3 regions of the Ancylobacter polymorphus genome follow, and region 2 is predicted to be linked to each of the others. Evidence: predicted binding sites of a transcription regulator. Region 2 holds the regulator's gene; each other region holds the start of a gene.
The links. The regulator LexA, encoded in region 2, represses DNA repair genes until DNA is damaged. The targets are predictions, from matches to a motif close to TGTTCNNNNTGTGTTCNG.
Positions count from the first base shown of each region.

Region 1: the regulator LexA is predicted to act here: its motif matches at 4,091-4,108, upstream of K9D25_RS03565 (glycosyl transferase).
Region 3: the regulator LexA is predicted to act here: its motif matches at 5,847-5,864, upstream of parE (DNA topoisomerase IV subunit B).

Region 1 is NZ_CP083239.1:741,225-748,648, forward strand. It holds partial or broken gene mutY (A/G-specific adenine glycosylase) at 1-792, opposite strand, end outside; gene K9D25_RS03545 (DUF721 domain-containing protein) at 859-1,371, shown strand; gene K9D25_RS03550 (DsbA family protein) at 1,504-2,160, shown strand; gene K9D25_RS03555 (VOC family protein) at 2,264-2,695, opposite strand; gene K9D25_RS03560 (PA0069 family radical SAM protein) at 2,788-3,903, opposite strand; gene K9D25_RS03565 (glycosyl transferase) at 4,239-4,826, shown strand; gene moaB (molybdenum cofactor biosynthesis protein B) at 4,831-5,394, opposite strand; gene ypfJ (KPN_02809 family neutral zinc metallopeptidase) at 5,403-6,299, opposite strand; gene K9D25_RS03580 (alpha/beta hydrolase) at 6,400-7,032, opposite strand; gene K9D25_RS03585 (ring-cleaving dioxygenase) at 7,093-7,424, opposite strand, start outside.
Region 2 is NZ_CP083239.1:3,187,023-3,194,446, reverse strand. It holds gene K9D25_RS15065 (molybdopterin molybdotransferase MoeA) at 1-234, shown strand, start outside; gene hpxZ (oxalurate catabolism protein HpxZ) at 291-677, shown strand; gene K9D25_RS15055 (GntR family transcriptional regulator) at 761-1,474, shown strand; gene lexA (transcriptional repressor LexA) at 1,623-2,318, shown strand; gene K9D25_RS15045 (ComEC/Rec2 family competence protein) at 2,312-4,684, opposite strand; gene gltX (glutamate--tRNA ligase) at 4,792-6,228, shown strand; gene gltA (citrate synthase) at 6,470-7,424, shown strand, end outside.
Region 3 is NZ_CP083239.1:3,770,888-3,778,311, reverse strand. It holds gene K9D25_RS18130 (mechanosensitive ion channel family protein) at 1-796, shown strand, start outside; gene K9D25_RS18125 (DEAD/DEAH box helicase) at 783-2,390, opposite strand; gene K9D25_RS18120 (GreA/GreB family elongation factor) at 2,610-3,092, shown strand; gene K9D25_RS18115 (LysE family translocator) at 3,098-3,727, shown strand; gene parE (DNA topoisomerase IV subunit B) at 3,740-5,773, opposite strand; gene K9D25_RS18105 (hypothetical protein) at 5,888-6,172, opposite strand; gene argC (N-acetyl-gamma-glutamyl-phosphate reductase) at 6,375-7,424, shown strand, end outside.

The DNA.
Region 1 (7,424 bases), 1.9 Mb from region 2:
CACCAGCACAGCGCCATCCGCCCGCACGGCGAGGAAGGCCACGCCCTGGCGGGTCGGCCGCGCGGACTTGGCAGCTTTCACGGGATAACGCTCCGGCGCCCCGCCGGCGTGGGCGGAACAGGGGCCCTGCCACGGACAAAGCGCGCAGGCCGGCTTGCGCGGCGTACAGATCGTGGCGCCGAGATCCATCATGGCCTGGGCGAAATCGCCGTAGCGCGCGGCTGGCAACAGGGTGAGCGCCAGCGCGCGCAGCCGGGGGCGCGCCTTGGGCAGCGCCTCTTCCACCGCGAAGAGGCGGGACACCACCCGCTCCCAATTTCCGTCGACCGGCGCGGCGCGGCGCTCGAAGGCAATGGCGGCAATCGCCGCCGCTGTGTAGGGACCAATGCCCGGCAGGGCGAGGAGCGCCGCCTCCTCTGACGGGAACTGGCCGCCATGGTGCTCGACCACCGCTCTGGCGCAGGCATGAAGATTGCGCGCGCGGGCATAATAGCCAAGCCCCGCCCAGGCGGAGAGCACCTCCTCCAGCGGCGCCGCCGCCAGCGCGGCGACCGTTGGCCAGCGGCGCAGGAAGTTCTCGTAGTATGGCGCGACCGTCACGACGGTGGTCTGCTGCAGCATGATCTCGGAGAGAAAAACCCGATAGGGGTCCTGCCGCCTTCCCGGCGCCGCGCGCCAAGGGAGGCGCCGACGATGCCGGTCATACCAGGCGAGCAGCGCGCCGGGATCGGGAGCGGCAAGGGCAGCGGCGGATGCGGCGGCGGGGGCGGCTGGATTGGCGACGGCTTGCATGCGATCCTCAGGCACAACGCCCGCACCGTGGCCGCTTCGACCGCGCCGGGCAAGACACGAGTTGAGATGGCCCCGCGTTCCCACACCCGCCCGCTTGCCGACCTGATTGACGGCGCCATTGCCGAATGCTGCCGCCGGCGTGGCCTCGCCTCGGTGGAAATCGTCACCCGCTGGGCCGATATTGTCGGCGACGCGCTGGCGGCACGGGCGGTGCCGATTAAGCTCGCCTGGCCATCACGACCGGACAGCGGTGAACCCGGCGTGCTGCATGTGCGCGTGGAGGGCGGCTTCGCCATCGAATTGCAGCACGACGCGCCGGTCGTCATCGACCGGGTCAACCGCTATTTTGGCTGGCGCTGCATCGGCCGGCTGGCGCTGAAGCAGGGCCCGGTGCCGCGTCCGCGGCCGCGCTTCCGCTTCCAGGAGCCGGACGCGGCCGAATGCGGCGCCGCCCGGCAGCGAATCGCCGCGACCGCCGGTTCCTTCGAGGACGACGCGCTCGCCACCGCCCTCGCCCGGCTCGGCGCGCTGGTGACCCGGGAGAAGCGGGGCAAGGGGCGAGGCTTCACGCAGCGGTGAGGCGTGCGCCGGCAGCCCCCCGTTGCCATGACGCCGCCCTGGCTGTACGCGCTAGAAGAAGGGCGCAAGGCGCGGGCCTACGCACAGACATTCAGGCCGGTGGACATGTCCGGCTGCTTCTGGAGACCGACAATGATCGACCGCCGTCGCTTCCTCGAAGGTGTTGGCACCCTCGCCCTCTCCCTTGCCGCCTTCGGTACGCTCGCCGGAAGCCTGATCGGGCGCGCGGAGGCGCAGACGGTCGACACGGCCAAGCTGATGGCGCCCGGGGCACTACCCGACCAGGTGCTGGGCAAGGCCGACGCGCCGGTGACCATCGTCGAATATGCCTCGATGACCTGCGGTCACTGCGCGCATTTCCATGAGACGACCTATCCGGTGCTCAAGGAGAAATATATCGACACCGGCAAGGTGCGGTTCATCCTGCGCGAATTCCCGCTCGACATCGTCGCCAAGGCGGCTTTCATGCTGGCGCGCTGCGGCGGCGAGGGCAAATATTACCCGATGACCGACACGCTGTTCGAGACCCAGAAGAACTGGGCGTTCTCGAACAATCCGGCGCAGGCCCTGCTTGCCATCGCCAAGCAGAGCGGCATGACGGAAGAGCAGTTCAACGCCTGCCTCAACGACACCAAGCTGGCCGGCCAGATCGACGAGGTTGCCAAGCGCGGCGCCGAACTCGGTATCGACTCGACCCCGACCTTCTTCATCAACGGCAAGAAGGTGTCGGGCGCGATGAGCCCGGAGCAGCTCGACAAGGAACTCGCCCCGCTGCTCGGCGGCAACTGAACCTCACGGGCTGTAGCCCGCCCGGCCTCTCCCGGCTCGGTGCCGCCGGATCGACGCGCCGGCCGCGCCGTCGATGCGGACCCGACATGCGCGCGCTGCCGGCTCAGTCCGGCAGAACGATGCGGCCGGAAGCATCGAAGGGAAAGCCGGGATTGTGGGCGATCTCCCAGGGGTGACCGTCGGGGTCGGCGACATAGCCGGAATAGCCGCCCCAAAAGGTCGGCTGCGCCGGACGCAGCGGCCGCCCGCCCGCGGCCACGGCGCGAATCAGCGTCGTGTCCACTTCCGATCGGCTCGCCCGGTTGCAGGCGAGCGCGATGCCGCCGAACGCACCCGGGCGGCCTGCGACCACGCCGGCATCGGCAGCGAGTTCCACGCGCGGATAGAGCGAAAGCACCACGCCGCCGGCATCGAAAAAGGCCGCTCCGGTGGCTTCCTTCACGCGTCGCACAAGGCCCAGCGCCTCATAGAAGGTGACCGCGCGCTTCAGATCCGCGACGCCCAACGTCACCAGCGAGAGCTGCAGTGGCGGCATGACGCGCGCCGTGCCTTTCGGCTCGGACACCGGAGCACCGTCGTCCGCCGCAGGCGCGCCCCTCCCGTCCGGATTCATCCCCATGTTCCCGCTCATGCGCCTTCTCCGAACAGTGACAATTGCTCACCTTTCTGCGGCGGGCGGGTGAAATGGCGGGTGGAAAGCCGCGTCGAGCGCCGGTTCAGCCCCAGCCTCTCCACCGCGATCTCAAAGCGGCGGGCTAGCGTCCAGGCATAGGGACCGGTGCCGGTCATGCGCTGGCCGAAGGTGGAATCATATTCCCGCCCGCCATGCAGTTCCTTCAACAGCGACAGCACATGGCGGTAGCGGTCAGGGAAATGGGTGAGCAGCCATTCGCGGAACAGGTCGCGGATTTCCAGCGGCACGCGCAGCATGACATAGCCGGCTTCCGACGCGCCGGCCGCCGCCGCCGCATCGAGAATGCGCTCCATCTCGGCATCGGTGACGGCGGGTATCACCGGCGCCACCAGCACGGCGGTCGGCACGCCGGCGTCGGAAAGCCGGCGCAGCGTGTCCAGACGCCGTGAGGGCGTCGCCGCGCGCGGTTCCATCAGCCGCGCCAGCTTGGGGTCGAGCGTGGTGATGGACAGCGCCACCTTCGCCAGCCCCTTCTCCGCCATTGGCCCCAGAATATCGAGGTCGCGCACCACCAGCGCCGATTTGGTGACGATACCGACGGGATGGCCGAAATCGCGCAGCACTTCGAGAATACGGCGGGTCAACCGCCACTCGCGCTCGATTGGCTGATAGCCATCGGTGTTGATGCCGAGCGCGATGGTACGCGGCTCGTAGCCGGGCTTCGACAACTCCTTGGCCAACAGCTCCGGCGCGTCGGGCTTGGCGAACAGCTTGGTTTCGAAATCCAGCCCGGCGGACAGGCCCTGATAGGCGTGGGTCGGCCGCGCGAAACAATAGACGCAGCCATGCTCGCAGCCGCGATAAGGGTTGATCGAGCGGTCGAACCCGACATCGGGCGAGTCGTTGCGGTTGATGATGGTGCGCGGCTTCTCCACCGTCACGCTGGTGCGGAAGGCCGGCAGGTCGTCCAGTTCCTGCCAGCCATCGTCGAAGCGCTCACGGCTGTGCGGCTCAAAGCGCCCGGCCGGATTGGAGAGCGCCCCCCGCCCGCGCCGACGCTCACCCTCCACCAGCCAGTCCGGCATAGGCGGGGGCGCCACGGCGTCCATGTCGGACAGGCCGGTGAGGTCGCGCGCCGCCTCCGCCCGCTCCTGCGCGCGAGCATCGCGACGCTGCTGCGCCAAGCGCCCCAGATGGCGCGGGGCGGCCGGCGGTGCGGTCGGGGCAGAAGAGCGATCGGAGACGGAGCTTTGCATGTCGGGGCCTCTCGCGGAGACTGTTCTTTACGCCAGCATTGAGAACATATCAAGAACATTGACCGAATTGCGACGGCCGGACTGTACGGGCGCCGAAGCGTGGGTTAGGCAGGAAAAGCTCTTTCCCTCAGGCTCGGGGCGCCTCCCCGGCCGTTCCCAGACCCGGATCCTTCAAGGGTGGCCACGGCGTGATCTCGGTCGTCATTCCCACAAGTGCGGGCGCCAAGCGGCTGATTCCCACCCTTTCCTCGCTGGTGCCCGGCGCTGCCGCCGGGCTGGTGCGGGAGGTGCTGCTGGTCGATTCGGGCAATGCGCCGGATGTGGCGGAAATCGCCGACGCCGCCGGCTGCGAATATCTCGCCGGCCCGGCCGACACCGGCGCAAGGCTGCGCCAGGGCGCGGCGGCGGCGCGGGCCTCCTGGCTGCTATTCCTCGAACCGAGCGGCCTGTTGCAGGAAGGCTGGGCGCGTGAGGTGCGAAACTTCACCGACCAGATCGAGCGCACCGGCGCCGCCGAACGCCGGGCGGCGACCTTCCGGCTGGCGCTGGACGGTTTCGGCATCTCGCCACGGGTGAGGGAGGCGGCGGCAATGCTGCGTCACGCGCTCACCGGGCGGCCACGCCCGGAACAGGGCCTGCTGCTGCACCGCCGTCTCTACGAGACGCTCGGCGGGCACACGCCGGGACCCAACGCCAATCGCCGTCTGCTTTCCCGGGTGGGCCGCAAGCGGCTGGTGCTGCTGCGCTCGCAGATCCTGCTGCCGGAAGAAGGCTGAAAGCTCATCCCGTCGGACCGGTTGGGGCGCGCAGCTTGCCGCGCTTCAAATGTTCATCGAGACGCGGGAGAATCTCGACGAAATTGCAGGGCTTGTGCCGGATGTCGAGCTGGTGGACCAGAATCTCGTCCCATCCGTCTCGGCAGGCGCCCGGGGACCCAGGCAGGCAGAACACATAGGTGGAGTTGGCGACGCCGGCGGTGGCGCGGCTCTGCAGGGTCGAGGTGCCGATCTTGCCGAAGGAGACCATGTGGAACACGGTCGAGAAACCTTCCATCCGTTTCTCGAACAGTGGCTCCAGCGCTTCCGGCGTCACGTCGCGGCCGGTAAAGCCGGTGCCGCCGGTGGTGATGACGACATCGATGGCGGGATCGGCGATCCAGCCCGCCACTTTCGCGCGGATCGTCTCCACATCGTCTGGCACGATGGCACGGTCGGCGAGGCGGTGACCGGCCGTCTCCGCCCGCTCGGCGAGAGTGTTGCCGGAGCGGTCCTCGGCCAGCATGCGGGTGTCGGAAATGGTGAGCACCGCGATGGCAAGCGGCACGAACGGCGTCTGATCGGTCATCGTCTCTCTCAGATCGAACCCTTGAAGGTGTTGCACTGCGCCAGCGAGCCCTTGGCGAGACCCTGCCGGAACCATTTCACCCTCTGGGCGGAGGTGCCATGGGTGAAGCTGTCGGGCACGACATAGCCCTGCGCCTGCTTCTGCAGCCGGTCGTCGCCAATGGCGGCGGCGGCGTTCATCGCCTCTTCGATATCGCCGTCTTCGAGAATGCGCCACTGCGCATCGGCGTGGTGCGCCCACACGCCGGCGAGACAATCGGCCATCAGTTCGACCCGGACGGACAGTGCATTGGCCTCCGAGCGAGAGACCTGACGCTGGCGGGCCTGCACTTTTTCAAGAAGGCCGATCTGGTTCTCGACATGATGGCCGACCTCATGGGCAATGACATAGGCGGCGGCGAAGTCACCCGGGGCGTTGAAGCGCCGCTTGAGGTCCTTGAAGAAGGAGGTGTCGAGATAGACCTTCTGGTCGCGCGGGCAGTAGAACGGGCCGACGGCGGCATCCGCCGCGCCACAGGCCGAACGGGTGGCGCCAGTGAACAGCACCATGCCAGGCTCGCGATAGGTCGCCCCCTCGCCCTTGAAGATCGGTTTCCACACATCCTCGGTCTGTGCGAGCACCACGGCGGCGAAATCGCCGAGCTTCTGGTCCTCGGCGCTGAGGTTGCGCGGGGGCGCGCTCTGGCGCTGCGGGGAAGTCTGGCTGGACGGGCTGCCGTCGCCGAGCAGGATTTCAGCGCCGCCGATCAGCACGGCCGGGTTGATGCCGGTGGCCCAGGCGATGAGGCCGACAATGATCAGCCCGCCAATGCCAAGGCCTCCCCGGCCCATGCCGCCGCCGCCACCAAAGCCGCCGCCGCGCCGGTCCTCGACATTGCCGCTCCGGCGGAAATCCTCCCAACGCATCCTCACCTCCCGGACGGTAGTGCCACGGCACGAGTGTGAAACACCCGTGCCGTGGCAGCAATGCGCCGGGAGGCATCCGGTTCCGCCGGATGTGGGGCCGTCAGGCAGCCGTTCGCGCCGGAGCCCGCAGAAAGTCGCGGGCAAGCGTCAGGTCCGCCTGGGAGAGCCCGTGCCCGGCCGGGAGGGTGCGGTGGTCGAGCGCCGCCCCCGCCGCGCGCAGCTGGCCGGCGAGGCGGGCAGCGTTCTCTTCCGGTACGATCGGGTCCATCGCGCCGGAGAGCAGCAGCACCCGTCGCCCGGCGAGATCGGCCGGGGGCGGCACCGCGAGAGGCACCATAGCGCGCATCAGCACAGCGCCGGCCAGCACGTTCGGCTGGGTCAGCAGCAGCGCGGCGGCGATGTTGGCGCCGTTGGAAAAGCCGACCGCGATCGGCGCGGCGAGCCCATAGGCGGCGCGCGCCTCGGCGATGAAGCCGGCGAGTTCGGCGGCGCGGGCGCGCACATCGTCCTCGTCGAACACGCCCTCGCGCAGGCGGCGGAAGAAGCGCGGCATGCCGCCCTCCAGCACCTTGCCGCGCGGGGACAGCAGCGCGGCGCCCGGCGCGATCATGCCGCCGAGCGAGACAAGGTCGTTCTCGTCGCCGCCAGTGCCGTGGAGCAGCAGCAGCGGGGCGACACCCGGCTCGCGGGCGGGCTCATAACGATGCACGAAGGAAAGCGCGGCGTCGGTCATGACGGCCTCCTCGTCAGGGATGGAAAGGGGGCGCCGCCCAGCGGGGCGGCGCCGCGTCGTTCAGGCGATCTCGGGCAGTACGGCCTCGATCTGGCTGCGGCGGCTCTCAAGGAAGCCGGGCAGCTTCAGCGCCTCGCCCAGGCTCGCCGCCGGCTCATCGGCCGCGAAGCCGGGAATGTCGGTAGCGATCTCGAACAGCACATGGCCGGGCTCGCGGAAATAGACGGACCGGAAATAGTTGCGGTCCTTCTGCTCCGTGGTGGCGATGCCGTGGTTCTCGTTCAGCTTCTTCACCATGGCGAATTCGGCCGCGTCGTCCGCGGCGCGGAAGGCGATATGGTGCACCGAGCCGCCGCCCATGCGGGCGGGCAGGAAGCCGCCGGCCTCGTGGA
Region 2 (7,424 bases):
CTGGAGCCGGCCCGGCTGGCCGGGGACGTGAAGGCAAACGAGCAGCGCATGGATTTCCAGCGAGCCGAAATCGTCGGCCATGCGGAAGGTGTGCCGCTGGTGCGGCCGCTGCCGGTGCAGGACAGTTCCATGCTGCGCAACCTCGCCCGCGCCGATGTGCTGCTGGTCCGCCGGCCCCACGCGCCGGCGGCCATGGCCGGGGAACCCTGCGAGATTCTGCGCCTGGAGGATTGACGCCGCCCCGCCACGCCTGTGTTCTCAACGCTTGGCTGGCGAAGGAGGGGCTGCGCATGGACATCGATCTTCCCGAGGTGGTGGCCGAAGTCCGCGCCGCCTTCGAGCGCTATGAGCGGGCGCTGGTGGCCAACGATGTCGCCGAACTCGACGCGCTGTTCTGGGATGATGCCCGCACCCTGCGCTATGGCGGGGGCGAGAATCTCTATGGCATCGCGGCGATCCGCGCCTTCCGCGCCGCCCGCTCGCCGGCCGGGCTGGAACGGACACTCGACGGCACGGTGATCACCACCTATGGCCGCGACATGGCGGTGGCCTCCACCCTGTTCCGGCGGGAGACCGCGCCGGGGCGGGTCGGCCGGCAGATGCAGACCTGGATGCGCACGCCGGAAGGGTGGAAAGTGGTGGCTGCCCATGTCAGCGTGATCGACGACCCTCTCTGAGCCCTTGGTGAAGCCCGGCGCGGCGGCTACACATGGGATGGCCGCCCGGCATTCGGGCGCGCCCGTCGGTTCTGTGTTCGCTCATGTCGGTGCTGCCTGTCCGCCTGCCGCTCGATCGGCCCACCTCCCCCTCCCGACCGGCGCCGGGCCGGCCGGGGCGCACGACGCGCGCGGAAGAGTTGCGCATGCAGCTTGCCGACGAAATCACCCGCGGCACGCTGCCTCCCGGTTCGGCGCTCGACGAGACCGCGCTCGCCGCCCGCTTCGGCGTGTCGCGCACCCCCGTGCGGGAGGCGCTGCGCGAACTCGTCGCCTCCGGCCTGGTCGACGCCCGCCCGCATCGCGGCGCCGTGGTGGCACGCCCGAGCGTCGCGCGGCTGCAGAACATGTTCGAGGTGATGGCCGAGCTGGAAGCGCTCTGCGCCGGCCTGTGCGCGCTCAAGATGACACCGCCCGAGCGACGGCAGCTGGAACAATTGCATGCCGAGATGGGCGAACTCATGCGGCTGGGGGATTTCGCCGCCTATCGCGAGGCCAATGAACTGTTCCACACCTCGGTCTATGCCGGCAGCCACAACGACTATCTGATCGAACTGACGCTCGGCACGCGCCGGCGCCTGTCCCCGTTCCGCCGCGCGCAGTTCCGCGCGCTCGGCCGCCTCGCGCTCTCGCATGCCGAGCACGACCGGGTGACGACGGCCATTCTGCGCGGCGACCGCGACGGCGCGGCCGGCGCGATGCGCGACCACATCGCCATCGTCCACGACGCCTATGAGCAATACGCCCAGACGCTGTGACAACGGGACGGGACACGCCGATGCGCGCCGATGGCCGTGCCGGAGGTATTTAACCTCTCTTTACCCATTGTGGAACACAATAAGAACGGCTAGTCTTTGTTCGTGATTTGTTTCGTTCCGGCGCCGTCCGGCAGACGGGGTTGTCTTGATGCTCACCCGCAAACAGCATGAGCTGCTTCTGTTCATCAATGAACGCCTCCAGAAGGACGGCGTGCCCCCTTCCTTCGAGGAGATGAAGGAGGCGCTGGACCTGCGGTCGAAGTCCGGCATCCACCGGCTGATCACGGCGCTGGAAGAGCGCGGCTTCATCCGCCGCCTGCCAAACCGCGCGCGGGCGCTGGAGGTGGTGCGCCTGCCGGAAGACGCTCAGCCGCCGAAGCCGGCCCGTCCCTTCTCGCCCAATGTGATCGAGGGAAATCTCGGCAAGGTTCGCCCGCCCTCCGACGACGATTCGGAGCGGCGCGTGGTGCCGATCCCGGTCATGGGCCGCATCGCCGCCGGCACGCCGATTTCCGCCATCCAGTCGCGCGACCACACCATCAGCATGCCGCCGGAAATGCTGTCGGGCGGGGAGCATTTCGCGCTCGAAGTGCGCGGTGATTCGATGATCGAGGCCGGCATTCTCGACGGCGACCTGGCGCTGATCCGTAAATGCGACGCCGCCAGCACCGGCGAGATTGTCGTCGCGCTGATCGACGATGAGGAAGCGACCCTCAAGCGCCTGCGCCGCAAGGGCGCCTCGGTGGCGCTGGAAGCCGCCAACCCCGCCTATGAGACGCGGATTTTTGGCCCTGACCGGGTTCGCATCCAGGGCAAGCTTGTGGGGCTTTTCCGGCGCTATTGAGCGGCGTCGGCGGCCGGTGGTGCCTCGTCATCGGTGGCGAGCGGTCCGGCAGCAGCGGGGTCGGCGCCGATCGCCGAGGGATCGGCGGGTGAGCTGGATGGCGCCCCTTGCCGCGATGCGCCAGCGGCGGAGGCGGGTTCACTTGCAGGTGTTGGCGGCGACTGGGTTTTCGGCTCCCACGGCCGTGTGCCCGGCCCGCGGCGGGCAAAGGCGAGGGTGAGACGTCCATCCGGCTGAAGCGTGGCGGAGACACCGCCCACAGAAATTCGCGGATCGCGGTAGATCACCGTCGCCGCGCAGTCCAGCGGCGGCGCGAAGGGCGTCACCAGCACAGCCGCGAGACGGCAATCATCCTCCAGCGAATCCCGGTCGCGCGACAGGGCGACCAATCGCCCGTCCGGCAGAGCGAGGGTACAGCCGAGCGGATCGCAGGCGGCGGCGGCCGTAAGATCCTTCGCGCCGAAGCGTGACCGCGCGCCATCCGCGCTCAACCATTGCTCCACCGCAAAGCGCCCGCCCACGCCGCTGTCGCGATCGCCCATCACGGCGAGCGCGCCATCCCTCCCCCGCACCGCGACGGTTCGCGCCTCCGTATCGACATAGAGGTCAGGGCGCGGCGCCGTGGCCGCGACGGCGAGGCCGGCGGTGGCCAGCACCGGCGCCAGCAGCACAAGGCGGGTGCGGGCGAGGCAGAGCACGACCAGCCCGAGGCTGATCAGCACCAGGCTCGCCACCGGCATCGCCGGCACGCCGCGATCCGCGCCGGGCAGCGCAGCGACGAGATCGGAAATATCGCGCATCCGGGCGAGGCCCCAGCCCATCAGCCGCCACGCCGGATCATCCCAGCCGAACGGAATCAGAACCGCCCCGGCGAGGCCGGCCGGCATGACGATGAACGACACCACCGGCGCGGCGCCGAGATTGGCCAGCAGGCTGAGCGGTGCCAGTCTCTGGAAGTGATAGGCCGCGTAAGGCGCCGTCGCCAGCCCCGCCGCCAGCGAGGCCAGCACCAGCGCCGCGATATGGCGCGCCGGCACGCCCAGCCAGCGGCCTGTCCGCGCGGGAACGGCGGTGAGGAGATAGCCGAAGCGCTCATAGGCGGCGACCAGGCCCAGCGTCGCGGCGAACGACATCTGCGCGCCGGGATCGAGCACCGCCCGAGGCGAGAGCGCCAGCAGCGCCAGCGCCGCCAGCGCCAGCGTGCGCAGGGTGAGTGCCGGGCGCCCGAGCACAATTCCGGCAAGCACCAGCAGCGTCATCACATAGGCGCGCTGGGTCGGCACCTCGGCGCCGGACAGCAAAAGGTAAAAGCTCGCCGAGGCCATGGCCGGCAGCGCCGCCCAGGCCTTGATCGGCCGGTAAAGCGCGAATTCCGGCACCAGCGCCAGCAGCGCCCGGGCGAGAAAGAACACCGAACTCGCCACCAGCGCCATATGCAGGCCGGAAATCGACAGCACATGCGACAGGCCGGAGATTCGCATGCTTTCCTCGATCGACTCCGGCACCGCGTCGCGCAGCCCGGTGACCAGCGCGACGGCCACGCCGCCCTCCTCGCCCGGAAGCGCCGCCTGGATACGCGCGGCGATGGCGCGGCGGGTGCCGTCGAGCCAGGTGGTGAGCGCCAGTCCCGGCGGCGGCGGACCGCGCGCCGGCGTCAACTGCAGCCGTCCGAGCGCGTAGCCGGTGGCGCCGATGCCATCGAGCCAGATCGCCCGGCCGAAATCGAAGCCGCCGGGATAGGACGGCCCCGGCGGCGGGGCGAGCGTCGCCCGCAGCGTCACATGGCTACCCACGGCCGGCGGCTCCCGCCCCGCCAGCGTCACCCGCACCCGCCTTGGCGGATCGGTGCGCGGGCGCTCCAAGCGGGTGACGGCGAGGGTGATCCGGCTGCCGCGTGGGCGAAGTTCCGCCGCTTCGACATAGCCGCTGACCTCCACCGCGTTGAGCGTTGTCGCCAGCACCGGATGCGCCATCCGCTGCACCTGCAGCGCCGCTACCGCGAAGCCGGCGGCGACCACAGCGAGCATGGCGAAGAAATGAAAGGCGAAGGGTCGGGCGCGTGCCAGCACCGCCAGCCCAAGAGAGCCGAGGGCCGGCACCCAGCCGGCATAGGGCAGAGGCTCATGCGGGGCGGCGAAATACAGCGCCGCGCCGGCGGCAAAGCCCAGGGGTAGAAAAAGAAAGCCGCGCCGGTCCTCGAACTCGCGCACCAGCGCGGCGGCCAGTGCCTGCCAGAGGCCCGCGAGGGACAACTCGGGCAACCAGCCCGCCGCCGGGTGCCCGCGCGCCCCCGCCGCGCCGAGCGCCGCCGCCCGGGCCCGCGCGCGCGGCCCGTCTCGCGCTTCCCGTTCCGGCGGCCGCTGCATCCCCCTCAAGGCCCCTGCGCGCTTTTCCCGTGTCGCCGACCTATGGTACACGCACGCTCCGCGCCCGCCATGCTTCGACGCCGCCCTGCGGCGCAGACGGAAGAAATATGTCCGAGACCGTCGTTACCCGCTTCGCCCCCTCGCCCACCGGCTTCTTGCACATTGGCGGCGCCCGCACCGCGCTGTTCAATTGGCTGTATGCCCGCGCCAAGGGCGGCACCATGCTGCTGCGCATCGAAGACACCGACCGCCAGCGCTCCACGCCGGAAGCGATCGACGCCATCATCGACGGGCTGAAATGGCTCGGCATCGACTGGTCGGGCGAGGTGATCTACCAGTTCGCCCGCGCCGAGCGGCACCGCGAAGCGGTGGAACAGATGATCGCCGCCGGCCGCGCCTATCCCTGCTATGCCAGCGCGGCGGAGCTGGAAGAGATGCGCGAGACCGCCCGCAGGGAGGGCCGCCCGCCGCGCTATGACGGCCGCTGGCGCGACCGCGACCCCGCCGAGGCGCCCGCCGACCGCAAGCCGGTGTTCCGCCTGAAGGCGCCGACCGAGGGCGAGACCGTCATCGACGACCTCGTGCAGGGCCGGGTGGTGATTCCGAACAAGGACCTCGACGACCTGGTGCTGCTGCGCTCCGATGGTACGCCGACCTATATGCTCTCGGTGGTGGTCGACGACCACGATATGAACGTCACCCACATCATCCGCGGCGACGATCATCTGACCAATGCTGCGCGCCAGACGCAGATCTACCATGCGCTGGGCTGGGAGGTGCCGAAGATGGCCCATATCCCGCTGATCCATGGACCGGACGGGGCAAAGCTCTCCAAGCGCCATGGCGCGCTGGGCGTCGATGCCTACCGGGCGATGGGCTACCTGCCGGCCGCTTTGCGCAACTATCTCGTCCGCCTCGGCTGGAGCCATGGCGACCAGGAGATTTTCTCCACCGAGGAGATGGCGCAGCTGTTCGATCTCGACCGCGTCGGCCGCTCGGCGGCGCGTTTCGACTTCGCCAAGCTGGAAAACATCAACGGCCTCTATATCCGCTCCACGCCCGATGCCGAACTGCTCGCGGCCATCGACACGCTGCTGCCGCATATTCCTGAGGGCGCCACCATTGCCGCCGCGCTCACGCCCGAGCGCCGCGCGCAGCTGCTCGCCGCCATGCCGGGACTGAAGGAGCGCGCCAAGACGCTGATCGAACTCATTGAAAGCGCCGCCTATATCTGGCGCGCCCGCCCGTTGCCGCTGGAAGAAAAGGCGCAGGCGCTGCTGACCGAGGAGGCACGCCGCCTGCTGGCGGCCGCGTCCGTACAGCTCGCGGCGGTGGCGAATTGGAACGCGGCGGAGACCGAGGCGGCGGTGCGTGCGGTGGCGGAAGCGCAGGGCGTCAAGCTCGGCATGCTGGCGCAGCCGCTGCGCGCGGCAGTGACCGGCAAGACCACCTCGCCCGGCATTTTCGACGTGCTGGCCGTGCTCGGCCGCGAGGAGTCGCTGGCCCGGATCGGCGACCAGACCGGCGCGGTCGCGCAGGCGTAAGAAACCGTTCTAGCACATGGCGGAAGCGCGGATGCAATGGTTTCGCGCCCGCCCGGCGGCCGCATTGCGGCAGCGTTTTCGCTGCGCTTGCGAGGGCGGATCGAAACCGCTACGACTTTGATCATGGGCCGCAGCGAGACACCCCCCGTCTCCTACGCACAGCGCCAAACGGCAGGCGCGGCCCCTCGCCAAGACGCGATCCGTTTCAGATCCGTTCGTTCCTAGGTTCAGGGAGACCCGCATGGACGCCAGCCAAAGCAACGCGCCAAAATCCGCCACGCTCACCATTGGCGATGAAAGCTGGGAGCTGCCGATCCTGAACGGGACGATCGGTCCTGACGTGATCGATATCGCCAAGCTCTACGCGCAGACCGGCAAGTTCACCTACGATCCCGGCTTCACCTCCACCGCCTCCTGCGAAAGCCAGATCACCTATATCGATGGCGACGAGGGCATCCTGCTCTATCGCGGCTACCCCATCGAACAGCTGGCCGAAAGCGACTTCCTCGAAACCTGCTACCTGCTTCTCTACGGGGAGCTGCCGACCGCCGCCCAGAAGGCGGATTTCGACTACCGCGTCACGCGCCACACGATGGTGCATGAGCAGATGAGCCGGTTCTTCCACGGCTTCCGTCGCGACGCGCATCCCATGTCCGTGCTGGTGGCCTCGGTCGGCGCGCTGTCCGCCTTCTACCATGACAGCACCGACATTTCCGATCCGCAGCAGCGCATGATCGCCTCGATCCGAATGATCGCGAAGATCCCGACGCTGGCGGCCATGGCCTACAAGTACTCGATCGGCCAGCCCTTCGTGTACCCCAAGAACGATCTCGACTACGCCTCGAACTTCCTGCGCATGTGCTTCTCGGTTCCCTGCGAGGAGTACAAGGTCAACCCGATCCTCTCGCGCGCGATCGACCGCATCTTCATCCTGCACGCCGACCACGAGCAGAACGCCTCGACCTCGACCGTGCGTCTCGCCGGCTCGTCGGGCGCCAACCCCTTCGCCTGCATCGCCGCCGGCATTGCCTGCCTGTGGGGCCCCGCCCATGGCGGCGCCAATGAGGCGGCGCTGAAGATGCTGGGCGAGATCGGCTCGGTGGACCGTATCCCCGAGTTCATCAACCGCGCCAAGGACAAGAACGACCCGTTCCGCCTTATGGGCTTCGGCCATCGCGTCTACAAGAACTACGATC
Region 3 (7,424 bases), 580 kb from region 2:
GGTGACCCGGGCGCTGAACGCCACGCACCGGGTCGACCCGACCATTGTCGGCTTCCTCTCAAGCCTCGCCCGCTACACCGTGCTGGTGTTCGTCGGGCTCGCCGTGCTGCAACGCTTCGGCATTCAGACCACCAGCCTGATCGCGGTGCTCGGCGCCACCTCTCTGGCGGTGGGGCTCGCCTTGCAGGGCACGCTGTCCAATGTCGCCGCCGGGTTGATGCTGCTGCTGTTCCGCCCGTTCAAGGTCGGCGATTCCGTCGAGGTCGGCGGGCAGAGCGGCACGGTGAAGGCCATTACCCTGTTCACCACCGAACTCGCCGCGGGCGACAATGTGCAGGTGCTGATGCCGAACGGCCGGGTGTGGGGGGCGCCGATCATCAACCGCTCGGTCTATGGCGCCCGCAGCTTCAGCTTCGCGCTGGAACTGAAGCCGGATGCCGACATCGAGGGGTTGATGGAGAAGGGCTTGGCTTTCCTGAAAAACGACCCGCGCGTGTCCGCCACCCCGGGTCCGTCCGCCTCCATCGCAAAGATGGCGCTGGACCGGGTCGAGATCGGTTTTTCCGGCTGGGCGTCTTCGGGCGATGCAGGCGGGGTGCGTGGCGACCTGATCAAGCGCCTGCGCGAAGTCATCCGCACGCCGTCCACGCCGACTGATCAGCCAGTCGCAGCTTCGCCAGCCGCGTCATCGCCGCGCCGCCCGCGCGCGGCGAAGCCGGTGGTGGCTGCAGATCAGGTGGAAGCCGGTTCCGCCCTGCCGCAGCCCAAGGCGGGCGAGCCGTTCAGCCGGCCTTGATCTTCACCGGCCGCAGCAGGAAGGCCGGCAGGTGCGAGGTGTCCGCCGGCTCGTCCATCGGCGCCCGGTCGGGGCGGCGATGGGTGAGCGGGGTGACCGGCGCCCGCGCCGGGGCGGGGGCGGCCTTCTCGCGGCCACGCCCGCGCGGCGCGTTCGCCGGAGCCGAGGCGGCCACGGGCGGAGCGGCAGGCGCGACGGCGGTCGGGGCGGCGTCCGCCTCGGCCGCGCGAGAGCGGCGCCGTGCCGGCTTGGCCGGAGCCTCAGCCGCGACCTTCGTCTCCACAGCCTCGACCGGCGCGCTGGCCGGCTCGGCCTCGCGGCGGCGGGCAGGACGGGCGCCACGGCTCTCGCCGCCATCCTCGCGCTCGCGGTTGCGACCGCCACGGCCCTTTTCGCGCGCGGTCCTGTCACCCGACGCCTTCTCGCGGCCTGGACGTGCGCGCGTCTCCACCGCCGGCACCGTGTCTAGACCGGCGCCGTCCTTCCAGTCGATCGGACGGCCGATCAGCTTCTCGATGGCCGCCAGCGACTTGGAATCGGCGGAGGTGACGATGGTGAAGGCGGCGCCCGCACGTCCGGCGCGGCCGGTGCGGCCGATGCGGTGCACGTAGTCTTCCGCGTGATGCGGCGTGTCGTAGTTGAACACATGGCTCACGGCGGGAATGTCGAGCCCGCGTGCGGCAACGTCGGACGCCACCAGCAGCGTGGCCTCGCCGGTGCGGAACTGGTCGAGCGCCTGCATGCGCGAGCGCTGGTCCATGTCGCCATGCAGGCACACGGCCTTATAGCCATGGCGCAGCAGCGACTTGTGAACGATGGCGACTTCGCTCTTGCGGTTGCAGAAGATGATGCCGTTCTGCAGGTTCTCGGCGCTGTCGATCAGCCCGCGCAGCACTTCGCGCTTGGCGAAATCCTCTTTGGGTGAGGCGACCAGCAACTGGGTGATGGTCGAGGCGGTGGAGGAGGGGCGCGACGCCTCGATCTGTACCGGGTTCGACAGGAACTGCGCGACGAGGCGCTGGATTTCCGGCGGCATGGTCGCGGAGAAGAACAGCGTCTGGCGGGTGAACGGCACCAGCTTGCACACGCGTTCAATGTCCGGGATGAAGCCCATGTCGAGCATGCGGTCTGCTTCGTCGATGACGAGGATCTCGATGCCCGAGAGCAGCAGTCGGCCACGCTCCACATGGTCGAGCAGCCGGCCCGGCGTGGCGATGAGGATGTCGACGCCGCGCAGCAGCTTCGCATCCTGGTCGCCGAAGGAGACGCCGCCGATCAGCAGGGCAACGTTCAGCTTGTGGTTCTTGCCGTAGCGCGTGAAGTTCTCTTCGACCTGTGCCGCGAGTTCGCGCGTGGGTTCGAGGATCAGCGTGCGGGGCATGCGGGCCCGGGCGCGCCCCTGCTCCAGCAATGTCAGCATCGGCAGGGTGAAGGCGGCGGTCTTGCCGGTGCCCGTCTGCGCGAGGCCCAGCACGTCGCGGCGCGCGAGCACATGCGGAATGGCCTGCGCCTGGATCGGCGTCGGCTCGGTGTAGCCGGTATCGGCAACGGCCGCGAGCACCTTGTCGCTCAGGCCCAGTTCGTTAAAAGGCATCTGGATCAATTCTGCGGCTGCGCACCGCACACCGAACCCCCGAGCCGTAACCGGGGATGGTTGCATCGTCGTCGCGCGGAGCGCCTCAGTCGGATATGGTATGACGACGCGTTGCACCATAGGCATAACGCTCGGAAAGTCAACGTATTCGGCCGCTGTCAAGGGCTTTTCGGCATGGTCCGGCCCGGCGCGGCCCCGCAGGGGAAGGCAGGTCGCGCGATGAGCCGCGCTTTCGTGAAAGAAGACAGCGGCGCGGATACGCTGCCCGAACGGCCCGTCAGCCCGAATCGCAACCTCGTCACCCGCCGGGGCCTCGCACAGATCGACGCCGAAATCGCCCGCCAGCGCGAGGCGCTGTCTGCCGCCGGCGCCAAGGGCGAGCGCGACGCCGTCGCCGCCGCCTCGCGGGAACTACGCTATTGGTCGGCGCGCCGTGCCAATGCCGAGCCGGTGGACCCGCCCCAGGAGGGTGAAGCCATCACCTTCGGCATGGCGGTGACGCTGGAGGATGAAAAGGGCGGTCGCCGCACCTTTCGCATTGTTGGCGAAGATGAAGCCGATCCGGCGCAGGGCCGCATCGGCTGGGTGTCGCCGGTCGCCCGCGCGCTGACCGGCAAATGGATCGGCGACGAGGTGACGCTGCCGGGCGGGGTCATGGACATCGTTGCCGTCGATCCGCGTCCCGAGGCGGCGGAGGGGTGAGCGCCATGCCGGTTTCGCTGGAAACGCTGCTGCTCTTCGTGCCGGCGGCGCTGGCGCTGAACCTCACCCCCGGCAACGACATGCTGTTCTGCCTCGGCCAGGGGATGAAGTCCGGCCCCCGCGCCGGCATCGCCGCCAGCTTCGGCATTGCCGCCGGCGGCTTCATCCATGTGTTCGCCGCCGCGCTTGGCCTTGCGGCGCTGCTTGCCGCGCATCCCGGCGCGTTCGAGCTGCTGCGCTGGGCCGGTGTCGCCTATCTCGTCTGGCTGGCGGTGCAGGCGCTGCGCAGCCCGGGTCTGGTGCTGGAACCGGGGCTGGGCCGCCGGCACACGCCCTGGCGCGCCTTTCGCGAGGCGGTGCTGGTGAATGTGCTAAACCCGAAGGTGGCGGTGTTCATCCTCGCCTTCCTGCCGCAATTCGTCGATCCCACGCGCGGATCGGGCTTTCTCCAATTCCTGCTGCTGGGCACGGTGTTCAATGCTGGCGGCACGGTGGTGAACGCTCTGGTCGGCGGCTTCGCCGGCCGGCTCAGTGGCTGGCTGCGGACGCGCGAGCACCTCGCCCGTGGCTTTCAGCGTCTCACGGGCCTGATTTTTCTCGGTCTCGCCGCGCGGCTCGCTTTTGACCGACGCTAGAGCCCGCTCCGCTCAGATATCCAGCAGTTCCTCGCTGGCGAAGGCGGCGCGCTCGGAGATGAAGGTGAAGCGGCTTTCCGGCTTGTTGCCCATCAGCCGCTCGACGATGTCGGCGGTGGCCGCGCGTTCGGCTTCTTCCACGGTGACGCGCAGCAGCGTGCGCGTCTTGCGGCTCATGGTGGTTTCCTTCAGCTGCGCCGGCATCATTTCGCCAAGGCCCTTGAAGCGGCCGATCTCGACCTTGCCGCGCCCGGAAAACTCCGTGCGCAGCAATTCGTCGCGATGCGCCTCGTCGCGGGCATAGAGCGTCTTGGCACCCTGGCTGATGCGGTAGAGCGGCGGCACCGCAAGGAAGAGATGGCCGTTCTCGATCAGCTTCGGCATCTGCCGGTAGAAGAAGGTGACGAGCAGCGAGGCGATATGCGCGCCGTCGACATCGGCGTCGGTCATGATGATGACCCGCTCATAGCGCAGATCTTCCTCGCGATACTGCGCACCGGTGCCGGCGCCCAGCGCCTGCACGAGGTCGCCGAGTTGCTGGTTCGCCGCCAGCTTGTCGCGCCCGGCGCTGGCGACGTTGAGGATCTTGCCGCGCAGCGGCAGCACCGCCTGGGTCTGGCGTTCGCGCGCCTGCTTGGCCGAGCCGCCGGCCGAATCGCCTTCGACGATGAAAAGCTCGGACCCCGCCGCCGAATTGTTGGAGCAGTCCGCCAGCTTGCCCGGCAGACGCAGCTTGCGCACCGCGGTCTTGCGGGAGATTTCCTTTTCCTGCCGGCGGCGCAGCCTTTCCTCGGCGCGCTCCACCACCCAGTCGAGCAGGCGGTTGGCCTGTGCCGGGTTGCCGCCGAGCCAATGGTCGAACGGGTCGCGCAGCGCCGCCTCGACGATGCGGGTGGCCTCGGCGGTGGCCAGCTTCTCCTTGGTCTGGCCCTGGAATTCCGGCTCACGCACGAACACCGAGAGCATGGCGGCGCAGCCGGCCATCACGTCGTCGGCGGTGACGATGGCGGCGCGCTTGGCGGCGCCGGTGCGCTCGGCATGGTCGCGCAGGCCCTTGAGCAGCACGGCGCGCAGGCCGGTCTCATGCGTGCCGCCCTCGGCGGTCGGGATGGTGTTGCAATAGGAGGAGATGCTGCCATCGGCATCGCCCAGCCAGGCCACCGCCCACTCGGCCGAGCCATGGCCACCCGGGCGCTGGGTCTTGCCGGAGAAGATGTCGGGGTGGACCAGCGTGTGGCCCTCGATATCGGCGGCGAGATAGTCGCGCAGGCCGCCGGGGAAGCGGAACACCGCCTTCTCCGGGATGTCGGTGCCGGCGACGAGCGAGGCGTCGCAGCTCCAGCGGATCTCCACCCCACCGAACAGATAGGCCTTGGAGCGGGCCATCTTGAACACGCGGGCCGGCTTGAAGCGGGCATTCTCGCCGAAGATCTGCGCGTCGGGATGGAAGCTCACCCGCGTGCCGCGCCGGTTGAGGATGCGCCCGACTTCCTGGATAGCGCCCTGCGGCACACCGCGCGAATAGGTCTGGCGGTACAGCGTCTGCCCGCGCGCGACCTCCACCACCAGGACGTCCGACAGCGCGTTGACCACGGAGACGCCGACGCCGTGCAAGCCGCCGGAGGTCTCGTAGACCTTGCTGTCGAACTTGCCGCCCGCGTGCAGCGTGGTGAGGATGACCTCCAGCGCCGACTTGCCGGGATATTTCGGGTGTTCCTCGATCGGGATGCCGCGGCCATTGTCGGTGACGGTGAGGAAGCCGTCCTCGGTCAGTTCCACCTCGATGAAGCTGGCATGGCCGGCCACGGCCTCGTCCATCGAATTGTCGACCACTTCGGCGAAGAGGTGGTGCAGCGCCTTCTCGTCCGTGCCGCCAATATACATGCCCGGCCGGCGCCGCACCGGCTCCAGCCCTTCCAGCACCTCGATATCGGCGGCGGTGTAGCCGGCCTCACCCGGCGTGCCCTCGCGCGGCGCGGCGGGGCGTGCGCTCGCACGCGGACGCGGGGCGGGAACAGCGGCGAAGAGGTCGTCAGAATTCGACATGGGCGCGGGCGGTCTCGTCAGGGTCAGGAACCGATTCGGTTTCCTTAGCACTATGACAGCGCCAGCGCGAAACCGGAACGCTCCGTGAACATGGGCGCCATGCGCGCCGGCGGCTCAGCGCTTCAGCCGCTTGCGATTGGCGCGCACCTTGGCGCCGTACAGCGCGACGATCTCCGGCCCGACCGTACCCAGCCGGCCGGCCGCCGCGGCCTTCCACAGCCGGGCATTGACCTCGCCCAGCGCCAGCGTCTTCTCCGTGACCATCCGTATCGCCTCGACGCCGGCGGCGGCGTCGCCGCGCGCGAGGCGGGTGAGCCGCTCGGTGATCACCACCTGCATGTCCATGCCCAGCCGCGTCATGGCGAGCCCGGTCTCAAACCAGGCGAGGGGATCGTTCATGGCGGGGGCTCCGGCTATGCGTGAAGAGGCCGGAGGAGAAGCGGCGGCGGCTCCATCCGGTTCCCGCCCGGCGCGCGCAGCCGCCATGCGTCCGCCGGGGCCGCTCTTGTCTTTCGTCGGACATGCGAAAGGTGTAAGGGCGCAGCTCCATGTGCGTCCCCGGCTCGTCACGGCGGGCGCGCCAGCAGGAAGGGTCGCCACCATGACGGACAGCAAGGCGCGGATCGCCATCCTCGGGGCCTCGGGCTACACCGGCTCGGAACTGCTGCGCCTGCTGCTGCGCCATCCCCGCGTCGAGATCGTCGCGCTGACCGCCGACCGCAAGGCGGGGCAGGCGGTGGCGGATGTGTTCCCGCAATTCGCGCCGTTCAAGCTGCCGGACCTCATCACCATCGAACAGGTGGCGTGGAAGGACGTTGATCTCGTCTTCTGCGCCCTGCCGCACGGCACCACGCAGCTTGTCATCAAGAACGTGTTCGAGACCGCGCCGCATGTGAAAGTGGTCGATCTCTCCGCCGATTTCCGGCTGCGCGACGATGGCGCTTATGAGCGCTGGTACGGCCATCCGCACCAGGCGCTGGAGCTGCAGCAGGAGGCCGTCTACGGCGTCGTCGAGCTCTATCGCGACGACATCCGCAAGGCGCGGCTGGTCGCCAATCCCGGTTGCTACACCACGACCGCCATCCTCCCCGTGGTGCCGCTCATCGAGGCCGGCGCCATCGAGCCCGAGCACATCGTCATCGACGCCAAGAGTGGGGTCACCGGGGCGGGCCGTTCGGCGAAGGAGAACCTGCTGTTCACCGAGGTGACGGAGGGCATGCACGCCTATGGCGTCGGCAGCCACCGCCACATGGCCGAATTGGACCAGGAATTCTCCAAGGCCGCCGGCCGCAGCGTGGCGCCGAGCTTCACCCCGCACCTCGTGCCGATGACGCGCGGCATCTATGCCACCATCTACCTCAAGACCGGCGCCGGCGTCGGGGCGGAGGGCGTGCACCGCGTGCTGGCGGATTTCTACAAGAACGAGCCCTTCGTGCATGTGCTGCCGCTCGGCCAGGTGCCGCAGTCGCGCTTCGTCAAGGGCTCGAACATGGCCTTTATCGGCGTGGTGAAGGACCGCGCGCCGGACCGGGTGATCGTGATCTCCACGACAGACAATCTGGTGAAGGGCGCGTCCGGTCAGGCGGTGCAGAACATGAACCTCGTTCTCGGCTATCCCGAGACGCTGGGCCTGGAGCAGATCGCGCTGTTC